Regions from separate parts of the Leuconostoc falkenbergense genome, predicted to be linked through region 4. Evidence: riboswitches for the same ligand, from Rfam matches in the RefSeq annotation. Region 4 holds a riboswitch; each other region holds the start of a gene.
The links. Region 4 has a riboswitch for thiamine pyrophosphate ahead of ACI3ES_RS05850 (ECF transporter S component). Riboswitches for the same ligand answer to the same signal wherever they lie in the genome.
Positions count from the first base shown of each region.

Region 1: another riboswitch for thiamine pyrophosphate. It lies ahead of ACI3ES_RS02500 (transcriptional regulator); the one in region 4 lies ahead of ACI3ES_RS05850 (ECF transporter S component).
Region 2: another riboswitch for thiamine pyrophosphate. It lies ahead of thiT (energy-coupled thiamine transporter ThiT); the one in region 4 lies ahead of ACI3ES_RS05850 (ECF transporter S component).
Region 3: another riboswitch for thiamine pyrophosphate. It lies ahead of ACI3ES_RS04395 (ECF transporter S component); the one in region 4 lies ahead of ACI3ES_RS05850 (ECF transporter S component).

Region 1 covers NZ_CP174386.1:492,818-498,480, forward strand. The annotation lists gene ACI3ES_RS02480 (ATP-binding protein) at 1-716, shown strand, start outside; gene ACI3ES_RS02485 (VWA-like domain-containing protein) at 713-1,870, shown strand; gene ACI3ES_RS02490 (hypothetical protein) at 1,867-2,157, shown strand; gene ACI3ES_RS02495 (hypothetical protein) at 2,154-2,660, shown strand; TPP riboswitch at 2,699-2,787, shown strand; gene ACI3ES_RS02500 (transcriptional regulator) at 2,875-3,435, shown strand; gene thiM (hydroxyethylthiazole kinase) at 3,435-4,211, shown strand; gene thiD (bifunctional hydroxymethylpyrimidine kinase/phosphomethylpyrimidine kinase) at 4,208-5,041, shown strand; gene thiE (thiamine phosphate synthase) at 5,031-5,663, shown strand, end outside.
Region 2 covers NZ_CP174386.1:30,062-35,724, reverse strand. The annotation lists gene ACI3ES_RS00225 (MIP/aquaporin family protein) at 1-603, shown strand, start outside; gene ACI3ES_RS00220 (RluA family pseudouridine synthase) at 644-1,537, opposite strand; TPP riboswitch at 1,604-1,692, shown strand; gene thiT (energy-coupled thiamine transporter ThiT) at 1,761-2,315, shown strand; gene ACI3ES_RS00210 (MerR family transcriptional regulator) at 2,352-2,822, opposite strand; gene ACI3ES_RS00205 (glycosyltransferase) at 2,909-3,970, opposite strand; gene ACI3ES_RS00200 (LTA synthase family protein) at 3,990-5,663, opposite strand, start outside.
Region 3 covers NZ_CP174386.1:884,355-890,017, forward strand. The annotation lists gene ylqF (ribosome biogenesis GTPase YlqF) at 1-29, shown strand, start outside; gene ACI3ES_RS04375 (ribonuclease HII) at 26-814, shown strand; gene ACI3ES_RS04380 (energy-coupling factor transporter transmembrane protein EcfT) at 771-1,412, opposite strand; gene ACI3ES_RS04385 (ABC transporter ATP-binding protein) at 1,412-2,785, opposite strand; gene ACI3ES_RS04390 (thiamine-binding protein) at 2,823-3,116, opposite strand; gene ACI3ES_RS04395 (ECF transporter S component) at 3,113-3,691, opposite strand; TPP riboswitch at 3,840-3,929, opposite strand; gene ACI3ES_RS04400 (DMT family transporter) at 4,089-5,030, shown strand; gene ACI3ES_RS04405 (class I SAM-dependent methyltransferase) at 5,100-5,663, shown strand, end outside.
Region 4 covers NZ_CP174386.1:1,170,900-1,176,562, forward strand. The annotation lists gene ACI3ES_RS05840 (energy-coupling factor transporter transmembrane protein EcfT) at 78-746, opposite strand; gene ACI3ES_RS05845 (ATP-binding cassette domain-containing protein) at 746-2,146, opposite strand; gene ACI3ES_RS05850 (ECF transporter S component) at 2,164-2,745, opposite strand; TPP riboswitch at 2,867-2,955, opposite strand; TPP riboswitch at 3,075-3,176, shown strand; gene tenA (thiaminase II) at 3,252-3,965, shown strand; gene ACI3ES_RS05860 (ACT domain-containing protein) at 4,143-4,514, opposite strand; gene ACI3ES_RS05865 (hypothetical protein) at 4,949-5,233, opposite strand; gene ACI3ES_RS05870 (DUF2089 family protein) at 5,226-5,504, opposite strand.

The sequences.
Region 1 (5,663 bases), 680 kb from region 4:
TCTTGGCAGAAAATCCAGATGATAGTATGCATGGTTTTGAGACATCTGAATATGCGGTTCAAACTTCTGATGCCGCAATTAAGGATCGGACAACAAGATTAGTGATGAGCGTATCAGTGAAAGATTGGTTAGCATGGGCTGCTAAAGGGGATCAACGGCCCAATATTCATGATTTGGTGCGCAGGTTTATCGCTGAAAATGCTAGTTTGTTGTATCCTGACGTGCGTGAAGTTGATTTGAATCCAACCCCACGTGCTTGGCAACGTGTGTCGGATGATCTTTTTGAATTGCTTAGGCTATCTAATCGTCAGCAAGAAGATTTGTTATTTGATATTGTGGCGGGTGATTTAGGTCAAGTAGTGGCAACACAATTTGTTCGATTTGTACGCGAACAAACGCCTAGCTTAACTGCCGAAGAAGTCTTTGACTCAAAACCAGACGGACCTAAAGTACCTTTAACCATTCGTTCCAAATTTGAAAGCTATTCAGAAATTCAAAAAATGACAGTGATGAAAACATTGTTATTGACGGCAGATATGACACACGATAATAACGCTGCACGTTTTAGTGAATTACTACAATTGCTGGCACCAGATGGTCAATATGCACTGGTTAAGCAAATGACAAATGCTCCAATTTTAGATGATTTGTACAATTCAGAAGAACACTATGCAAACGTGTTGTATCAACAAATTATGGACATTGCGACCAGATGATAACAAAGGATGAAACGGATAATTTAATATTAGGTGGTATTAAAACCTTACTCGATGTTTCACCACTATATGGCAACATTGTCATGAATTTAACCCGCGAAATGAACCTGTTAGCACCGCATCCTTTGGCATTAAAATGGCAAAATCATCGTTGGTACTTAGTAATCAATCCAGCACGTTTAACGGAAAATTTCAGCACGTATAATCAGATTGCTGCTGCATTGGCACATGAATCACTGCATGTTATTTGGGAACACCCAGTTCGCTATGCTGCAACGCACCAAGCAAAATCAGTTGTTGATCTAGGGACTGATGTGGCGATTAATCAATATTTACCTAAGGAATTAGGTGAGTTACCAACGGCTGTGACTTTGCAAATGTTGTTTGATGTGTACGGCGAATGGTTTGCGCCTTATCAAGATTCGCAAACTTATATTGATTTAATCAGTCGTTTTGAAGATGATGTGCCTGCTCATGGTGACGTCGACGGCCACGGTGATTGGGCGAGTGTTGGCGATGAGTCTGATGAGGCTAAATCGGCACTTGAACAAGTCATTCGGCAAGCCAATGAAGATGCACAAAAATCTGGGCGAGGTCACTTGGCTAGTGCTGTCATACAACAGATTTCCGCGGTGGTGGTGCCTAAAAAAAATTGGCGTCAAATCTTCAAAACAGGGGTAAGCCAAGTACCTAATCAAAAGCAACCATCACGCGCACGATTTAATCGGCGCCAAGCCTATCGAATGGACTTATTTGGTGAAATTAGTACGTACGAAAATGAAATTTTGGTATTTGTCGACAATTCAGCTTCTATTAGTGATAGACTAGTGGGTAAATTCCTAGCCAATGTGATGCAAATAACACAACAATTTGATGCTAAAGTCCGCGTGTTTTCATTTGATACAGCAGTTGAAGTGATTAAAAATATCAATCATTGGCAGCGCCGTGCTGGCGGAGGAACGGCATTTCAAAGTATTTTTGACTATCTAGATAAACAAAAAACACCTCGTGAGACGACAACAGTGATTATCCTAACTGATGGTGACGGTGAAACATCACCGATTATGTCACAGTATCGTCGTGTTTATTGGATACTGCCAGAAGAGCAACAACTCAGTTTGCCTAATCAAATTGGAAAGGTGTTGACCCTATGAAATTAAATCCAACAGATCTGAGTAGTTTTATTGCCAAAGACAATCGGTTCAAAAGAGCTGAAGCATTATTAACTGATCAATGGGAATCACTGTTACTGAGCGAGCCATGGGGCATGACGATGATGACGCGTTCAGATATTGTCTATGCAAAAGCATTAGTTGCATCAGATGCTATGACACCCACAGTTGATCTGACAACGTTTAAAGGCGTCCAACAGTTTATTCAGCGTAATGCAGTTCGGCTTTCACCAGATGTCGTCACAATGTTAAAGGAGCCATTCTTATGAAAATTAATCTTGTACTTGCACCAGAACAGTCAGTTTCAGAATTATTAGCACTTCAAACAGCGAATCCAGACAACGTGTTTTACCTCGGCAAGGTATCACAATTGGCGGGTTCGAATGTTTTGATTTTGGATGCGCCAGAAATTGTCCAACAATTTCAACGGCCATTAGGCTTTGATAGTCGTTATATTAATGGTCAATTAACTGGCCGTGTGATTCATCAAATTGCCTTTCAGGCTAAAGATGATAATGATAAACTAATTGGTAAGTTAGTAAATGTTGCCGGTGTTGTGGCTCAAAATGATAATGGTAAAGCAGATTATATGTTGTGGACTTTTTGGCAAAATCACAGTCAATTAGCTGATTTTTTGAAAAGTACACAGTATCAGCAAATGATTAATTTGATGAAAAATCCCTACACAACGACTTACCAACGTGTTACAAGTGATTCGCAATTGTCACTGAAACATCAAATGAGAGATGTTGATCCTGAATGGTGGGGTTGATTATCTGGTGACATTCGTTTACACTTATCTTGAAATGAATAAAATATCTGGGGTGCCGATTGGCTGAGAAATACCCATTGAACCTGATGACGTTAGTACGTACGCAGGGAGATATGTTGCATAAGCTAGTGTTTTTTAAATGTTGATTACTGGCCGTGAACGCATCTTCTTGGAGTGGGTTCGCGGCCTTTTTGTGTCCTATTATGGAGAAAACATGACCTCATTACAAACAATTAGAGAACAGTTTATGCCTCAAATAATGGCTGAGCCTTTCGTGAAAGCAATTGGTAATAACTCATTAACCAAGCATCAAGCCGATTATTATACGGCTCAAGATGCCAGTTATATCGAAGCTTTTATGCCTATCGTTGATCAAATTGATGAATCATTACATTTAACCAGACCGACAAGCGATGATGAGGGACAAGCACATCTTAGTCTAGTGGATGCTGTTGCCTCAAAGCCTTTAGATTTGGTTGGGCAATCCTATGTTAATCATATGCGTGCAGCAGCTCAAAAAGGTGCTATGTCAGCAATCATGGCAACCTTACCTTGTGTGGAATCCTATTACTTTATAGCTAAAGCACTGGCACATCAAACAAACAATGGTTGGCAGCAATATTATGCCAGTAAACAATACCATGATTTGGTAACCTATTACTGGCAGATTGTTGACCATTCAGACAGTCGACTAGATGTCGCTATTTTTGAAAAATCGTATCAATTTGAACTAAAATTTTGGCGGAATGCCTATGAAAAAGGGAGTCAATACTAATGACAATTAAAAATGTACGGACACAATCACCGCTTGTTCTGACCTATGCTAACTTTGTTACCCCACAATTCGTAGCCAATGTAGTGAATGTTATTGGTGGTTCGCCGCTTATGAGTCGCGAAGTTAGTGAATTTAATGATTTATGTCAAATTGCACATGCCGTTGTCATTAATATTGGTACGCTTAAGGCCAATGAATTATCAGATATTGTAACGCTCTCAAAGGTCGCTACTAACTTAGATAAACCTGTTATCTTGGATCCAGTTGCTGTTGCAGTACCTTTTCGTAGTAAGGCCGTGCAGACTTTGATGCGAGAAGGGCATGTTGATATTATTCGAGGTAACGCAGCGGAAATCGCGTGGTTTGCCGATATTGATTTTGACAGCCAAGGCATTGACGCCACTGGTAGTGGTGATGTAATTGCCATCGCACAATTAGCAGCAGAAAAGACTGGTGCCATAATTGCATTAAGTGGTGCCAAAGATGTTATTAGCGATGGGCATCAAACTGCCGTCATTGAGACAGACGTGCCATTATTATCAACTAATGTGGGAACTGGTGATGCATTATCGTCCATGATTGGTGCTTTTGTGGCTGAATCACTCACTATGGAAAATGTCATGTACACGATGGCAACGTTTAAGTTAGCTGGCCTCAAAGCCAGCCATCAAATCACGACACCAGGTTTTTATAGTATGCAATTGCTAGATGAACTTGCTGCAATTACAAGTGAGGAAGTAGCGACATTTATGACTGAAAGTGTGCAATACTTATGAGCAATGAAACACCACAAGTATTAACAATCGCTGGTGCTGATAGTAGTGGCGGTGCTGGTATTAGCGCTGATTTAAAGACATTTGCTGCACAGGGTGTTTATGGTGCTAATGTGTTTGTCGCTTTAACAGCGCAAAATACATTGGGTGTTCAAGATGTTTTGATGACACCACCTGATATGATTTGGTCACAAATGCAATCAATCGCTGATGATTTAGCTATCAAAGCAACCAAAACTGGTATGCTCGGAAACGCAGAGACAGTAGCGCTTGTTGCCAAAGGCTTGCAAAATTTTGATTTTGGTAAATATGTGTTAGATCCGGTAATGGTTGCGAAAGGTGGCGCAAAGTTGCTTAATCCTGATGCAGTGGCTGCCGTTAAAAGTTTATTGTTACCGCTAACAGAACTTGTAACGCCTAATATGCCAGAAGCTGAAATTTTAAGTGGTCAAGCGATTAATAATCGGCAAGACATGCAACGTGCAGCTAAGGCGATTCAAAAATTAGGCGCTAAAAATGTTTTATTGAAAGGAGGTCATGGGCAGTCATCACGTATTGAGGATTACGTCTTATTGGCTGATGGGACAGATTTCTGGTTGGCAAGTCAGCGGGTTCTTACGGAGCGTACCCACGGCACTGGAGACACTATTTCGGCAGCGATTACAGCACAATTAGCGCTTGGCAAAACTTTAGATGTGGCGATTTTGCATGGGAAAAGATACGTTGATGCCACAATTCGTGATGGCATTGCTGTTGGACACGGGCATGGGCCACTTAACCATGGGACCAAATTGGTGACAGAAGATACAGTTGAGGTACTTCATGACATTTAATCCATTAATATTACGACGTTATTTTGTTTTAGGCACTCAAAATGTGGAAAACGAATCACAATTTTTTGATATTTTAACAACCGCTTTGAAATATGGTATTACTGCTTTTCAATATCGTGAAAAAGGTGATGGCGCATTAAAAGGCGCTGAAAAATATCGTGTAGCAGAGCGTGTACGCGACTTAACACGCCAGTATCACGTGCCTCTAATCATCGACGATGATATTCCATTAGCTCACCAAATTCACGCTGATGGTGTGCACTTTGGTCAAAAGGATGGTAATATTATTGAAAATGTGCGTGCTTGCAATGGTATGTTTGTTGGTGTGTCCGTGACGACGCAAGCTGATTTTCATCGTGTTCAAGGTGTATCGGGAATTGATTACATTGGTGTTGGACCAATATTTGCGACGAAGACAAAAGCTGATGCTAATCCACCAATTGGTCTCGAAGGCTTGAGACACATTAAAAGCATTAGTGATTGGCCAATCGTCGCTATTGGTGGTATTTCAAATCAAAATATAGATGATATTTATGCGACTGGTATCAATGGCGTGGCTGTTATTAGCATGATTAGTGCAGCTGATAATGTCGCAGACGCAGTGATAAATTGGCAACAAAAC
Region 2 (5,663 bases), 1.0 Mb from region 4:
GGTTTGGCATTGGCCGTTGCCATTTATGCTTTTGGTCAAATTTCTGGTGGGCACTTTAACCCAGCCGTATCACTTTCAATGGCTATTCAAAAGCGTTTGTCATGGGTCGAATTTGTCGGCTATGTATTAGCACAATTGATTGGTGCTATTGTCGCTTCTGGTGCTGTCTATCTTGGCGTTACAGCTTATCTAAAGTCAACATCCGTTACAACCGCTTTGTCAGGTCAATCAATGACAGTCAAACAATTCGTTACTTTGGCTGGTCTTGGTCAAACTAACTTTGCTGACGGGCAAGGCTGGTACGCTTTTGCCTTTGAATTGATTTTGACTTTCTTGTTTGTTTTGGTCATTTCAATTGTCACTAAATTGGCTAATGTCCCTGCCCCATTGATTATCGGTTTGTGGTTAGCAGTCCTAATCATTGTTGCGTTACCTATTACCGGTGGCGCTTTCAACCCTGCTCGTGCCTTAGGTCCTGCAATCTTTGTTCAAGGTAAAGCACTTGGTCACGTTTGGGTTTACCTAGTGGCTGATCTACTAGGTGGTGCTTTGGCAGCATTTGCCGCTAACTTCTTCAACAAGGGCGTTACAAAAGAAGCCTAATCTTAATAAAAAAGAAGCTCGTCGCGAGCTTCTTTTTTTATTAACGCAATTGTCGTGGAAAATCATCAGGCAATGGACCTGTAATCGTTTTAATGCCACCATCAAAGGGCAAAGGGAGTTCAATGGTAGCTGAATGCAGCATCAATCTTGGCATATGACACCCACCATATAGGTCATCCCCAACTATTGGATGGCCTATACTAGCTAAATGAACCCTAATTTGGTGCATTCGGCCAGTATCTAAACGAATTCGTAATAAAGAATTTTGATAAACCGTATGTATATTAGTCCAATGTGTCACAGCAAATTGTGCGTTGGTTCCATTGACAGCACGTTTCCTGTCGTCTTGTGCATCAATGCCAATTGGTGTTTCAATTATTCCCTGTTTTGTCGGCATCACGCCACTCACCCATGCCAAATAAGTCCGTGTAATTGCCTTAGCAGATAGTAATTGGTCAAGTATTGGGACTACCAAAGGCGTTTTTGCAATAATAACGGCCCCCGATGTGGCCCGATCAATTCGATGTACCATATAAGGGGCCACTTCCAAATGGCGCCTTTGAAAATCACCGGCAACGTAATTCAGCAAAGTATCATCTTCTGTTGGTGAATGCGGATGCATTTTCATACCCGCTGGTTTATCGACAACCACAAGATAATCGTTTTCAAATAAAGTTACTACTTTCTGACTATGATTCGGTCCATAATTAGAGTTACTCGTCCTAAAATCATCCTGATCAAAGGTCATCACTAATACATCATTTGTTGCCAAAAAATAACTAGTCGGGACCACTTTACCATTCACGGTAAAATGTCGCTTAATCCTGAGAGCCCCACGAATACGCTTTGGAATAAGCCATTTTATCCACAATGCTTTAACTGATTGACCGGCATTGTGCGGTGCTATTTTAAATTGATATTGCCATGTTGTCATATGATAAATGCCCACACCTTTAGGGTTAGCTCCCTTAATTTGACTTTATTGTCATTTTCGTTATACTTAGATTATCTGGGGTGCCCTATGGCTGAGATATACCCACCGAACCTGCTCATGATAATGCATGCGAAGGGAGATATAACATTGTTTAGCTCATTAATGGCGCAACCTGTGAACTCTCTTGACGGTTGCGCTTTTATTTTTTGGAGATATGAAATCTATGCAAAATTCTCGTTCCCGCGTCATCGCTGAAGTGGCTATATTTGCCGCCTTGGCTGTTGTTTTCGATTGGCTGACCCTTTTTAAAATGCCACAAGGTGGCGCCGTGACCTTGTCATTGGTCCCAATATTATTTGTTGCCTACCGACATGGTGTAAAAGCCGGTATGGTGACTGGATTAATTGTTGGTGTGGTGACTTTTATTTTAAATCCATATTATTTAAATCCACTACAAGTATTTTTCGACTACTTCTTTGCCTATACGTTGGTTGGTCTCGGCGGATTGTTCACGAGCCAATTAAAATATGCACTCCGTCGAAATACAACAAAACAAGCAATGGTACTAGTATCACTTGGCGCCGTACTTGGTGGTTTTGGTCGCTTTTTTGGTTCCTTTTTGGCTGGTGGTTTCTTTTACGGCGCTTTTGCTCCTAAAGGGCAAAATCCTTGGCTCTATTCACTGATTTACAACGCAGCTTACGTTGTCCCACAAATCCTTTTGACTGTCATTGTACTGATTGTTTTACTTCGCGTTCAACCAAAAATGTTCAAATAAAAAGCCAATTATTATAACAATTCTAAATGGAACCTGTTATAGTAACTGGCTTTTTTTCGTAATTGGAAACTCACGTTTATCAACAACCCGATACTTTACTTTTCCAGACTCAAGATAAACATACAGCAATTGCGTTTCAGCGTCATCAAAATAGCCCAAGTTGACCACAACACGTCCTTCATATTCTTCAATACCTTGGAAGGCTTTCTTCATAATATGATGGATAATCATAGCACTTTCAAGCTGTTCATTAGCCTTATCAACGGCTTCATGTAAACTATCACCATCATCTAAGTTTTGTTTGATAATCGCAACTTTAACAAACGCACGAAACCCATATAATCGAGATTCTTGTTCATCTTCTCGATCTATCGCTTGAACATATCCTTGCTTTTCCCAATAGCGAAGTTGCCGTGTCGATATATTCGTCATACGTGCTAGTTCACCAATGCGAAATTGTAGATGATCAAGAGACGGTTTTTTAAAATTTTCTTTGTCAAAATTCATATTTGTGCCTCTAAAAATAGTGTTCTTTGTCAACTAAGTTGCTAAAAACACGCCTAATATCTATTTAAATATAGCACATTAATTAATTAAAACAAAGCCTGCCACTGTTCTAAAATTGGGCCTATCTCAAAATCTTCAACTCGTCGTAGTGAGATATCAGCATAATGTTGGCGCTCTTTTTGAGTGTTTAATAGTGGCTGAATAGCTGCTAACAAACCATCGACATCACCATTCTCAACTAAAATGCCGTATTGACCGCCATCTAGCACTTCTGCAGAACCCGTATTTTTCATTGCGACAATCGGTAAACCAAAGCTCATAGCTTCAGCCAAAACCAACGGCAATCCTTCCCAACGAGAAGTCTGTAAGAAAATACTAGCATCACGGTAATGTTGTCGCAAAGCTTCGTCTTTTAGTCCACCACGATAAATAATTTTATCTTGAGCCGCATATTTTTCAATCAATTCTTGAAACGTTACCATATCTTCTGGTAGCCCACTACCAGCAATTGCCAAACGCCAATCATTAGGTAGTTTAGATGCTAGTTGCACAGCGAAATCAATGCCTTTATGCTGAATCGCAATCCGAGCTGTAAAGGCAATGATATGTTGTGTCAAATCAGCGCGTCCATTTGGTGTTATGGTCAACGGATTCCATATTTTGACAGCGTATTGATTATAGGGCTTAAAGCCCGCCAAATCATAGTCTGTCAGTACAACGACAGTATCAAGTGCCCGCAAACCTGCCTCAAATTCAGTCTGCATATCAGCATAGTACTGACTTTTGTAAGTCGTCACATTATTATGCATCCAACCAATTAACTGTGTGTCAGGTAATTGTGGCTTCATCACAGCAGCAAAACTAGACAACAAACCACCTGCTAAAATTACCACATCGAATTCCCGTGCAATGTTAATAAAATCTTGAATTTGTTCAGCATATTTGACATAAGGCTTTGCATCGTTGGCTAGTGTTAAGGGCCTCTTTGCAACCAATAAATCCGCTGATAGTGTATAAAAAGGTGGTAAATCAGAAAAACTATAATATACTACGTTGTGCTGTTGCGCCAACGCATTACCAACAACAGTCGTGGCACGCTTCATGCCCCCAAGACCAATGTTTTCAAGGGCAATAAGAATCTTAGTCATATTTTTGCTCCCAGTTTCATTAATTTCCACTCCAATCATCTGCATTTCGTGGCAACAATCTTGTTGTATCTGTCGCTTTATCACGTGACTCTGGTGCATCAGTGATGTAATCACTCAGAGTCGAGCGGTTACCATTTTTAGACAACAAACTTGTGGATTTTGTCCCTAATTTTTGGTTAATCTTTTTCAACCGTTTGACTGTACTGTCTTTACTGTAATCATATTTCGACGGGTCAACAGCCTTAAAATCTTTTGGTGTGTAGAAACGCAATAAATTCTTTTGATTCAAATTATCTGACATATTCAATTTTTTATTCACATAACTTTGAATCTTATTAAGTTTTGTCTGCAATTTTTTGTCAGGATATTCAATTAATTGATTCGTTTTTGTATTCCAAATTCGCCCAGACAAACTAGCATATTCTGGTGTTATCCAGTCTTTATTACGGAATGCAACTATTTGTACGTGCTGCTTGCTTAACAAGTCTTGTCCAAACTGAATATACCGCTTTGTACTGATGCCAAGCAAATGCTCTAATGTAGGCGCAACATCAATTTCACCACCATAAGTATGATCAATATAGCCATTTGTCATGCCCGGTATATGAACAATCAATGGCACCCGTTGCAAATTAGCATTGTCTAAATCGTTCCAGTTACTCTCATTTTTGCCAAGCACCGATGCCAAATAAGGCGCGTCAGTATTAGAAATACCGTAGTGATCACCATACAAGACAACAGCAGTATTATCGTACAACCCTGATTTTTTGAGATAGTTAAAGAATTCTTTCACGGATTGATCAAGGTAGTGATTGGTGATGAAATAGTTGTCCACTAATGTTGAACCTGTATTCGACGTCTGGAAATTAGGATCTTGGTCCTGTGCATCTAGCGTATAAGGTGTGTGGTTCGTCACTGTCAAATATTTAGCATAAAACGGCTGCTGCAAACGTTCTAGATAAGGAACAGAGTTCTGGAATAATAGTTTATCCTTCAGTCCCCACGATGTCGCTTTTTTACCAGTTAAATCAAAATAATCACCGGAAATCCAATTTTGGTATCCCATATGTTTATAAACTGTGCTACGATTCCAAAAGCTACCAATGTTACCATGAAATACTGCGCTTGAATAACCAGCACGCTGATTCAAAATAGCAGGCATTGCCTGAAAAGTCTGATCATCTCCTAATTTAGAAAACAGAGAGCCTTGTGGTAATCCAAAAGTAGAGGTCTCTAGCATATTTTCTGCATCTGATGTCTTACCTTGTCCAACTTCATTAAAGAAATTATCAAATGAAACACTCGACTTACTATGATATAAGCTGTTCAAAAAAGGTGTTACTTCTTGACCATTAATTTTCAAATCAAGTGACATTTGTTGGAAACTTTCCAAATGAATCACAATGACATTCTTGCCTTTAGCTTTGCCATAAAATTCTGGATTAATCGCCGCGTAATTCTTCTTAATATATTTTTGAACAGCTGTCAATTCAGATGGCGTTGCACTTTTACGAACCTGACTAGTCTGGTATGTGTTAATCGCATCATAAATCGTGAATGGCCCAATACCCAAATATTTCACCATATATTCACGATCAAATTGACGTGTTAATAACTGTGGCCGATCGACATCTGCCAAAAACATATTTGCCACCAATACAAAAACACCAATGGTAAAAAGTTTAAATGGTTG
Region 3 (5,663 bases), 290 kb from region 4:
CATTTACACTGGATTTGATTGATATATGAGTGAGACAATAAAGGCAATTCGGACACAACTTGAGACGATATCACCTGATGATGAACGGTTATTAGTTTGGCAGCAAGATTCACGCGTAGGCGTGCAAAAAGCCATCCAGAATTGGCGGAAAAGCCAAGACAGGACGGCTAAAAAACAGACTGCATTTGTGCATAGATTTGATATTGAACGACAATATTGGGAACAAGGCTACGACAATATTGCAGGGATTGATGAAGTTGGTCGTGGACCATTAGCAGGACCAGTAATTGCAGCAGCCGTGATTTTACCTCATAATTTCAATGTTATAGACGTCATTGATTCAAAACAATTATCGGCTAAGAAGCGATTAGATTTGTACGAAAAAATTATGACACAGGCTCTGGCTGTTGGCATTGGAGAGGTCGAAGCTGCTACCATCGACGACATTAATATTTATGAAGCAGCTCGCATGGCGATGACGATTGCTGTTTCTAAATTACAGCTTAAAGCCGAGGTGCTATTGATTGATGCTATGCGGTTGGACCTTGATATCCCGCAAGAGTTTCTCATTAAAGGTGATGCACGTAGTAATAGTATTGGCGCTGCTAGTATCGTGGCAAAAGTCACCAGGGACCGTCTAATGACTGACTATGGTCTAAAATATCCCGGTTATGGCTTCGAGAGAAACGCCGGTTACGGGACAAAAGAACATCTCCAAGCCATTGAAACGAAAGGCATCACGCCAATTCATCGCAAAACGTTTGCACCAATTAAAGATATGCAATCATCAATTGCAAAATCACCAAGAGACTGATAGCTATTAGCCAGTCTCTTTTTTGTATGATAATCGACTGAAAATGAGTGCGTGGTGCATTTTCTGTAAAACCATGTGAAACCATTGCCGTTGATAACCGTGTTGACCATTGCAGAGAAACCAAAATCGCTTTGAAAAATAATTGAGGTGAATAAAATGATAAGTGTTCACCTCTCATGAGAGCAGCGATATGGATTGTTTTGATTTCTTGTTTGACGCGGGGGACGAATGTCAGTGCACCTCGTAATCCGTAGACAAAGGTCGTTGGTAAATGCCACTTTTGCTCTAGCGTATTTAATAAATCAACCATGTTCGTTGTAAATGAGAAAGCAGCACCAAGATAAATGTAAGCCACAATACGGGTCGCCATGACGATTGCCATGTTGTGAGTGCCATACGTATTAAATGATGTCCATGCACCCAAAACGGGCAAAATAGGCATTAGCACGAGCAATAAATAGCGTTGCCATGTTAATCTTGATAGCATTAAATAAATTGCAGCAACGATCGCTACTATAAAATTAATACGGGCGTTTAATATAAAGGTTAATTCAATACTGACGATTAAAATAAAGACGAATTTAACACCGGAATTCATTAAAGTTGCTCCTGATAGTATAATGTTTGGTGATCAAGGTGTAGATGGTAGTTAATGACTGGTAGTAAGGCATCCAGTTGGTGACTAATAATGATGAAACGCTGCTTACCTTGAGCCGAAATTTCTTGTAATATTTCAGAGACTACACGTACTGAGGCAACATCAAGTCCAGCAATTGGTTCGTCAAGCAACAAAACGGGCGTGCCAACAATTAACATCAGTAACAGTTGCAGCTTTTTCTTTTGGCCACCAGAAAGTTGATAGACAATGTGTTGACGTAAATGATTAAGATTGAGGCGCGTGAGATAATGATCAATTACTTTGGAAGACCAAAATGATTGATGTTGGCTATGTTGGTAGCTCAACGCTAATTCTTCATCGACGGTCATTCTAAGAAACTGGCGCTCGGGACTTTGAAATAATAGCGCCACTTTTTGAACATATTGTGCAACTTTTAATTTTTGAATATTTTTTGATTGATAAGTTATCTGCCCATCAAAAGATTTCAATTTAGTTAACGCATTAAATAAAGTTGATTTGCCACTACCATTTGCGCCAGTTAGAAGGGTAATGCCAGGTGCACCAATCAAGAGTTGGGGAACAGTGATTAATGTCCTTTTTTCGGCCGATAATTTAAAATGAGTCAGTTCAAAAATACCCTCATTGGTTGTTTTAAAAATATGATGTTGTGGTTTGGAAATGCGTTGCATAAATTGATCATGTTCAAGTGTTGAGATTGTTTGATGTTGAATTTCCCATACATTGTTTACAATGTCTTGATAACCTGAAAAATCATGATCTGCCACAAGAATGGTAACGCCATCAGCCTGCAATGTTTTTATTTTTTTTAAAATTTCCTGCCGTGCTATTATATCGACATTGGCGAAAGGTTCATCTAATAGCAACAATTTACTTTTCATTGCGACAATTATTGCTAAAGCAACTTTTTGCTTTTCACCACCTGAAAGCGTGGCAATCTGTTGGTCGGCTAGTTGTTTGATGCCGACAAATTCAAGTGCCGCCGTCGCACGTTTAGCTATTTCATCAGCCGGAATTTGTAAGTTTTCTAGTGTAAACGTCAATTCCTCAAAAGGGGTAGGCATCGCAAACTGTGTGTCGGGATCTTGAAATAAAAAACCAACATGCTGTGCTCTCTGATTAGCTGGTAACTGGCTAATGGCGGTATTGTCAACCAAAACAGTGCCTTTAAGTTGAGGGAATAAACCGGCAATGATTTTTAACAATGTTGATTTACCAATACCTGATGGTCCAATTAAAAGATTGAAACTATTTTCTGGAATGGATAGTGTCAAGTCGTTAAATATTTTTGTTTTGTCGTAGCTTAAATTAATATGTTCTAGAGTAACAATCATCGGTTTAGAATATCCTATGTACGCGGAAAACACCGCTTTATTTATATTTATCTGTTTTTTTTGCTATTGTAAGCACATCACTTGTGGTTGCCATGTTGATTTTGCTATAAACCATTACAGGTATGTCTGTGATTTCAGCAGCCACTTTTGGCAATTGTGCTAAAAGTGACATCAGTTGATCATAATCACCTTCTAATGTTGATTCAAACGCACCAACTTGGTAATTAACACCACTAGCATCAATGTAAGCGATGACGTGATCAACGATTTTAATAACATCGTTTTCATTTGCAGTCATTGGCAAAACTTGAACAGCAATACTTGAAATCATGAGATCACCTCTGATTGATGCGTTGTTAAGATACCTGATTTAGCAATTAGCTTTTGCGTGAAGTAAACAATGACACCAGCAAAAATGGCTGATGAAATCAGGCGAGTGATAAACAAACCAACTAGTAGACCAAACGAATATTGTGCATAGCCATTACGAAGTAGGTCCCAACCAAAGGTTACAATTGTGACGGTAATGACTGAAGCAGTTAAGCTAGTTTTATCCCAGCGACGGTAACCAAAAATAGCAAATCCAATTTCGGTTCCCAGTCCTTGAATAGCGCCAGCAACGATGTTCATGACGCCCCATTGTGAACCAAAAACCATTTCAATTGTGCCGGCAAGCGTTTCGCCAATAATCGAAGCACCGGCACGACGAATGATGTAGCCCGCCATTGGACCAGCCATTAACCATGGACCAATTGTTGCATCATTAGCATATGGACTTAAACCCATAGGCGTTAATATTGCTGCAATGACGTTATAAGCAAATGCCCAAGCCCAGAAAATAAAACCGAAAAACACCGCGATGAGCGCGATAAAGATAACGTCACGTAGTGACCATTTTGTATGCATGTTGCACACCTCCGAATTTGTTGTGAAAACACCGCAATGAGGTTAGACATACAAAAAGCCAATCTCCATAGGAAGATTGGCTTTGACATAATATCAATTACAAATGCTAAAACAGACTGACGATTAGTAGCTTGTGTCTGTATAGAATTAATATTCAAGTAAATCTCCCTACGCTAGTACGATCTAGATCAGGTTATATGGGTATTATCTCAGCCATTCGGCACCCCAGACTTTGGTGTTTTCAATTGTTTGTGATTATCTCACAAACAGAGTGTACCACAATCCATTTTTACCTGCAATAGATGAAAGTCGTTTGGCTTGCAAAAACGGCACCTATGGGTATACTTATTACGCATGAGTTAAAATTAAAAAAGTTATATTTAGGAGTAGTATTGAGATGCTTTATTTTATTGGATTGGCTGCTGGATTTTTATTAGCTAATCAAAGTGCTATTAATGCAAAATTAGGTGCAGCGGTACGTTCACCATTTAGGTCGAGTTTAATTTCATTTTCAGTCGGGACAATATTTCTGATCGCCGTCTTTTTGGGGACCAATCAACACATTGTTCCTATTGGCACTGTTTTATCGCATAACCCGTGGTGGATTTGGTTGGGCGGAATTTTGGGTGTCTTCTTTTTAACATCTAACATTTTAATGTTTCCCAAATTAGGGGCAATTCAAACGATTATTTTGCCCATTTTAGGTCAAGTTTTGATGGGAGAAGTGATTGATATCTTTGGGCTTTTTGGGGCACAGCAGCATCCTTTGACATGGCTTAAGTCTATGGGAATTTTGATTTTATTCTTAGGTATTTACATTGCTGTTGTGTTGGCCAGCCGTGGGGTTGCTAAAATTGAAGAAAAAAGCGACAAAGATCATGAAAATGCCGTTACGTTGAATTTATGGCGTTTGTGGGGGATAGTGGCAGGTGCTATTTCAGCTATTCAACAAGCCATTAATGGCCACTTTGGCCAATTAATGCATTCCTCAGTCGGAGCCTCGGTGTTTTCTTTTTTGACAGGCACAATCTTGATTCTTCTGGTTGTGATTATTCGTGATAAGTCCTTTTTGCCAAAAGAATTTCATGCGAATGGGCAGCCGTTTTGGTTGTTCATTGGCGGTGTATTAGGTGCTGCATTTGTTTTTGCAGCCGCCTATTTAGTCCCACAACTTGGTACGGGGGTAACAGTTACTTTGGGCTTATTTGGTTCAATCGTTGGATCAATGGCTGTTACACAATTTGGTTGGTGGCGTTCACCGCAAAGACAAGTCACAAGGGCTCAAATATTTGGTATTATGGCGATGGCAATTGGTGTGTTATTGATAAAATTTGGATAAGGAAAGTCAGCGCGTAGCTGGCTTTTTTGCTATACTGATAGGAGTAAAAAAATTTTTTTAGGGAACATTATGGATAGTATTCATCTTTCGCCACGCCTTGAAGCGGTGGCTAAACATGTGCCACAAGGCGCAATAATTGCTGATATAGGTTCAGATCATGCCTATTTACCCGCACATTTAATCTTGAACAATCATGTCCAGCATGCCATAGCTGGTGAAGTCGCTCAAGGGCCGTTTGAAAATGTTCAACATGAAATTAACAAACGACATCTGAATGGCAAACTTGAGGCGCGATTAGCGAATGGTTTAGCTGCCATTGACATAGCTGATAAGGTTGACACGGTTGTAATTGCTGGCATGGGTGGGATTTTGATTCAAGACATTTTGTCAGCTGGTCAGTCAAAAAATCATCAGTACAATACTTTGATTTTACAACCAAATACTGATGAGAATGTTGTCAGATCATGGTTAAACAACAATCACTATTTGATTATAGCGGAAGACATTGTTCAGGAAGGTTCGCATTTTTATGAAGTGATCGTTGCCACGCCTGGTGAATCCAAATTATCTGAGCGTGAGATTGATTTTGGTCCGTATCTGTTGCAATCAAAATCACCAATTCTTGTTGCCAAG
Region 4 (5,663 bases):
AAACGCGGACTTTTCTAAACCGTTCAATCTTTGATCACAGATGTAGCTCTCAAAATTAGCTAATGATTAAAAAATAATTACCAGAGTCGTAAAATAAAAACGCAGTATTGAATGAATAACATAACGATCAGAATAATCATCCAGCCACCAAATTTTGCTGGAAACCGTTCATAGTAACTTCGTTTTTCTCCTTCCTCAAAACCATGTGAAGTCATAGCCATGGCCAAATTATTGGACCATACCAATGACTGGGTAATCGCTTTAAAATATAGTTTTGGAGACCAAAAATGCAACACTTCTCCTCGCATCATGCCGACTGCACGAATCATCTTCACAGCGTGTATAATTTTAGGAATAAAACTAAGAGCGCCTAATATACCGTAGACAAAGGTAGCAGACATTTTGACATTTTGCTCCAAAGAACGTAATAATTTGTATAAAACCATGGTCGATATAAAAGCGGCGCCCAAAAAAATATACACTCCGACACGAGTCGTCATGACCAAAGCAAAATGTATCCGTTGTTCTTTGTTTCCGGTACCAAAAAAGTAGAACGAAGTAAATGATCCAATGGCCGGCAGTATACTTACAATCACAAATCGAGCAAAGTTCTTTGCAAAATTCCCAGTTATCAATAAAATTAATAGACTCATTACAATCAAAATTAAATTGAGATATACTGATTTTGTGAAAGCTATTTCAAAAGAGATGAGTAAGACCAATAATAGTTTTTGAGTTTCATTCATTAATATATTTTCTCCTCATAGCGCAGGCCACTTTTATCGAAATGAACGTGATAGTCAATATATTTTGCAATGCCGTGTGTTTGGTGCGAAATCATAATAACGGTTTGATGCAAATCATCAGCGACATCCTTAATAGTTGCCATAACATGTTGAATAGATATCGTATCCAAACCCGCCAAAGGTTCATCTAATAATAATGTTTCTGGAGAAATAACTATCATAATTAATAATTGTAATTTTTTTTGCTGCCCCCCTGACAATTCATACACGCTATGTTCTGCTAGTCCGTCAAGATTGAGCCGGTCGATAACTTTGGATATTTTGTCTTCAGTCCAGTACCCTTTGAAACGACTCCTTGATCTAGCCTGCTCAAGCTCTTCTTTTACTGTAATGTTTAAAAATTGATTCATTGCATTTTGAAAAACTAGCCCCACCAAACGTGCATATTTTTTGAAAGGTAAATTATTAATTGATTGCTCTTCGTAACATAATGTTCCTTGAAAATCATGCAATCGCGCAAAAGTTAATAACAAACTTGACTTACCAATACCATTTGGTCCAGTAATTAATGTTATTTTATTTTTTGCCCACTTAAAATCACTATTTTGTAAAATAGGCATGATACCATTTTGCAATGTCACATCAACCATATTAAACGATAGTTCATCTACTGTATTGTGAACCTGTAACTGCTGCGGACTATATTCATTAAACATATCCTTAATTTCATTCTTACCTACTTGATAAAGTGTTTTATTTGCTATGCGAAAAGCATTCGTCATCAGCAACTGATAACCACTTGTATCATGATCAGAAACTAGAATACCATGCCCACGATCAGCTAACTTTTTCAACAATAACTGCAATTCTTTTCGATGCACGGGATCAACCGCTGCAAAAGGTTCATCTAACAAAATGATTTCGGCACCCATAGCTAACGTTTCAGCTAAAGCCACTTTTTGCAATTCCCCACCTGATAGATGAGCTAAATCACTATGTCTCAGTGATTCAATACCGACTTCAATTAATGCTTCATTGATTCGTGTATCTATTTCTTGTTTTGATAGAGACAAATTTTCAAGTGAAAAAATTAATTCATCTTCCACACGATCCATTGCGAACTGTTGATCGGGATGTTGAAATAACATAGCTACTTTTCTCGATCGAAAATTGGCTTTAATTGTTGCGATATTATGTTTATTTAATAAAACTGTTTGTGACAATTCACCACCATACTTGGGATACAAACCCGCCAGAGCAGTCATCAATGTAGACTTCCCACAACCTGATTCACCAACTAATAAAATAAATTGTCCCGGTTGGATGGATAGCGTAATATCTTTTAAAATTAATTGGTCATCAATCTTAATATCTAAATGGCTAGTTTTTAAAATCGTCATTGTTGGTCATCCTAACGTCACTTTTTTAATAACTTAGACTTTTCTAATAGATTAACAATCCAATAAACTAGTAGGCCAGCAAAAAAAGCAATTGAAATCCACCGTACAATGAACAATCCGATTAACATACTAATTCCAAACTGAAGATAGCCATCATGGAACAATGACCATATAAAAGTCACAATAGTTCCTGTAAGGGTCGACAAAATTAAACCTGTTTTCCAATTTTTATAGCCTGTTAATGTGAAACCTAACTCTGATCCGATTCCTTGAATAAAACCAGAAATTAAAGTCGCTACACCCCAGTAACCTCCCAAAAGTGCTTCTCCTGTCGCACCTAGTAATTCACCAATTAATCCAGCCCCCATCCTTCTCAATAGATAGCTGGAAAGTGGCGCTGCCATCATCCAAGGACCAATTGTAATCGCAATTGTGTATTGATGTAATCCGAGTGGGACCAAAACAGCATCTAAAGCTGTGTATATTGGATCCATAATGAAATAAATGACACCAAAAGCAATACCTATTAATGCCATTAATATCACTTCTCGCAACGACCACCTAACCTTTGATTCAGATGAGATTTCTAACTGTTCCATAAACATATTCTCCTTTTGATTGAGGTCGTAAGTTTTGATAATATACCGTTTTAGTAATAAGTGATCATAGAAAAAACCACCAACCACAAAAGAGACTAGTGATTGATGGCATCAAAAAATGTCTTAATCTAACTTATCTTCCTTCGCAGGTATTAACCTGACAGGTTCAATGGGTATAATCTCAACCTTACGGTACCCCAGATAAAATATTAAACTACGTGAAAAAGTATAACTCATTGTTTTCAAAAATGCAATGCACTGACTCCTATTTTTTTAATGTTTGTAATTATTTTGTAGTAGTGTTATTCTTAATTCATAAAATATTATATGTTGTCCACTAGGGGTGCCTTCTTGGCTGAGATGATGTTTACATCAGTCCCTTCGAACCTGATCTAGTCAACACTAGCGTAGGAAAGTGGCATTCTTTTATTTAATAAAGATGCTCTTTTTGCGCTCTTAACAAAGCGCTTTTTTTGTTGACTAAAAACCAATTATTAGGAGATATTATGTTGTTTTCAGAAGAATTACGTGCTCATGCACAACCAATTATGACTGCTATTCATGAACACCCATTTGTCCGTGGTATTGCGACAGGATACGTACCACGAGAAGCTTTAATTTTTTATGTTGAACAAGATTTTCAATATTTGAGTGAATTTATTAAAATTTATGCCACTGCAATTACAAAACTAACTGACCGTACTGAAATAAAATTTTTTGCGAATGCAATTGATTTTATTTTGAATAGCGAAATTCATCCACACCACGTCTTTTGCGATGTGGCCGGCGTTCAATATGAAATGTTACAACATGCAACACCAGCACCAAAAGCATATCTATATGAATTACATATGTATCGTGCAGCTGATACAGGTTTACTGCTGAATATTCTCGCTGCTTTTCAAGCTTGTCCTTGGACGTACCATGAAATTGCCAACAAGCAAGTTCAAGAAAAGGCTAATAATCAAGCTAATCCTTTTAAAGGATGGATTGATTTCTATGCTAAAACGGATGATGATTCTCAGACCACAGTCTCTGATCAAATTTTCGATTGGATTGATCGTCTGGCATCAGATGCAACATCATTACAACGTGAAGAAGCTATGCAATTTTTCTTAAAAAGTTGTGAACTCGAATGGCAGTTTTGGGAGCAAGCTTTTTACCAACAAGATTGGAAATTTAAGAAAACCATTAGCTCTGCAACATTGAAACATATTTAGTATAAAAAATTGAACTTAGTGATTCAGGCTAATGAAGTAAAATATGACTATTTTGTAACAAGTGTCAAACATTTTCACCAATTAGGCCTTTTTCAAATATTCATTTTTTAAGCACAAACAAAAAGACACATTGCCGTGCCCATTTAGTTTAACAATTATAATTGATTTTTTTCAATCTTACTCATGACGAATAACAAAATCATTGTTATTCAGCTCTCGTACCGCTTTATGCACTTTATCTGTCTTAACCAAAATATAGTCTGTATTAAATGTTGATAGTGCAAAAATGCTTATATTTTCTTTTGCCAAAACCCCTGATATTTTTGCCAAAATACCGATTAAACTAAAGTCCAGTACGCCTTCAATTTTAAACATTTGCCAGCCATCTTCTCTGTTCACTGTTTCTGCAGGCACTTGTGAAGTAGGCGCTACTACAGATATTTCATCAGCTGTAATACTGATATTCAAAGGATTTATAGATAAATTAACCTCCTGTAAATTATCCACCTGAAATACCGTTAATGGTTCCTTTAGTAATAATAATTCCATTTGTTTATTCTCCTAGATTATTTTTAAAATAAAAAGGCAGTGGGAGCTCTTCAATGACCTAATGAGCTCTCACATGCCTGCCACCCGGTGGTGGTAATATATTTATTTTACATAATTATAATATATAAAAAGAATACACACAATTTTTTAATCTTCAGGGCAATTCAATTTAGTGTTTATTTGATGAGCTAGATTCACTTGATGCGCTACTGCTTGTTTTTGTTGGGTTGATCACAATAGTTGTTGTACTCCGATTACGCAACGCATGAATATAAAAGCTCATAATTATGATGATTATGAATAAAGCTGCAATGACTAGATACAATATATTCTTTTTCTCAAGTTTTTTTGGTTTTTCAGACATATTTTTTCTCTCATATCGTGTTGTTAATATATCCATTCTATCATAGCCATTTTTGATAATTATTTTGAAATCAACTCAAATCTTTGGCTTTCATTTTATCCAACTCTTTTTGAGTTTTCTTTTTTCTACTTTCGATACTTTCTATCCAAATACCATTAATAACTGCTTCGCCGACGATTAAAACGGTAAACAACCCTAAAATGTTCTGACCATTTTTGTAAATCATTAACCAAATCATAAAAATCAAATAAGCTATACCCGGTAAAGCACCAAACCATTTTGGAAGGAAACGATCAAGTAAATACAAACCGCCAGCTATTAAACATCCATAAAAAACACCCATAAATTCACTCATCTTTTTCCTCCTGATAATCTGCAAGAATCTTTTTTGCTAAATTTAATGGCAATTCATCATTAATTACCATTTCCATTATTTTAGTTTCAAACGAACTTTTGCCCTGTTGTTCAATTAAATCAATATGTTGAATAATTTTATTCAATCGGACACGTACCGTTGGATAACTAACCTGATAAATTTTGGCTAATTCTTTTAAGGAACCTGAAGCCTTGACTAATTGTTTAACGAACTCTTGATCTTCACGTTCTAGTTTTAAAAACCAATCCATAAACAACGCCTCTCTTTAATATTATTTATTTTATATTAACATTGTTAAACATTTAATGCAATTAATTTTAAATATATTTTTGTTACCTGCTAGGACTGCCCCAACACTGCCTATTTTTCAATTGACGATAACATGATAAAAAGCATGTTTTCACACATG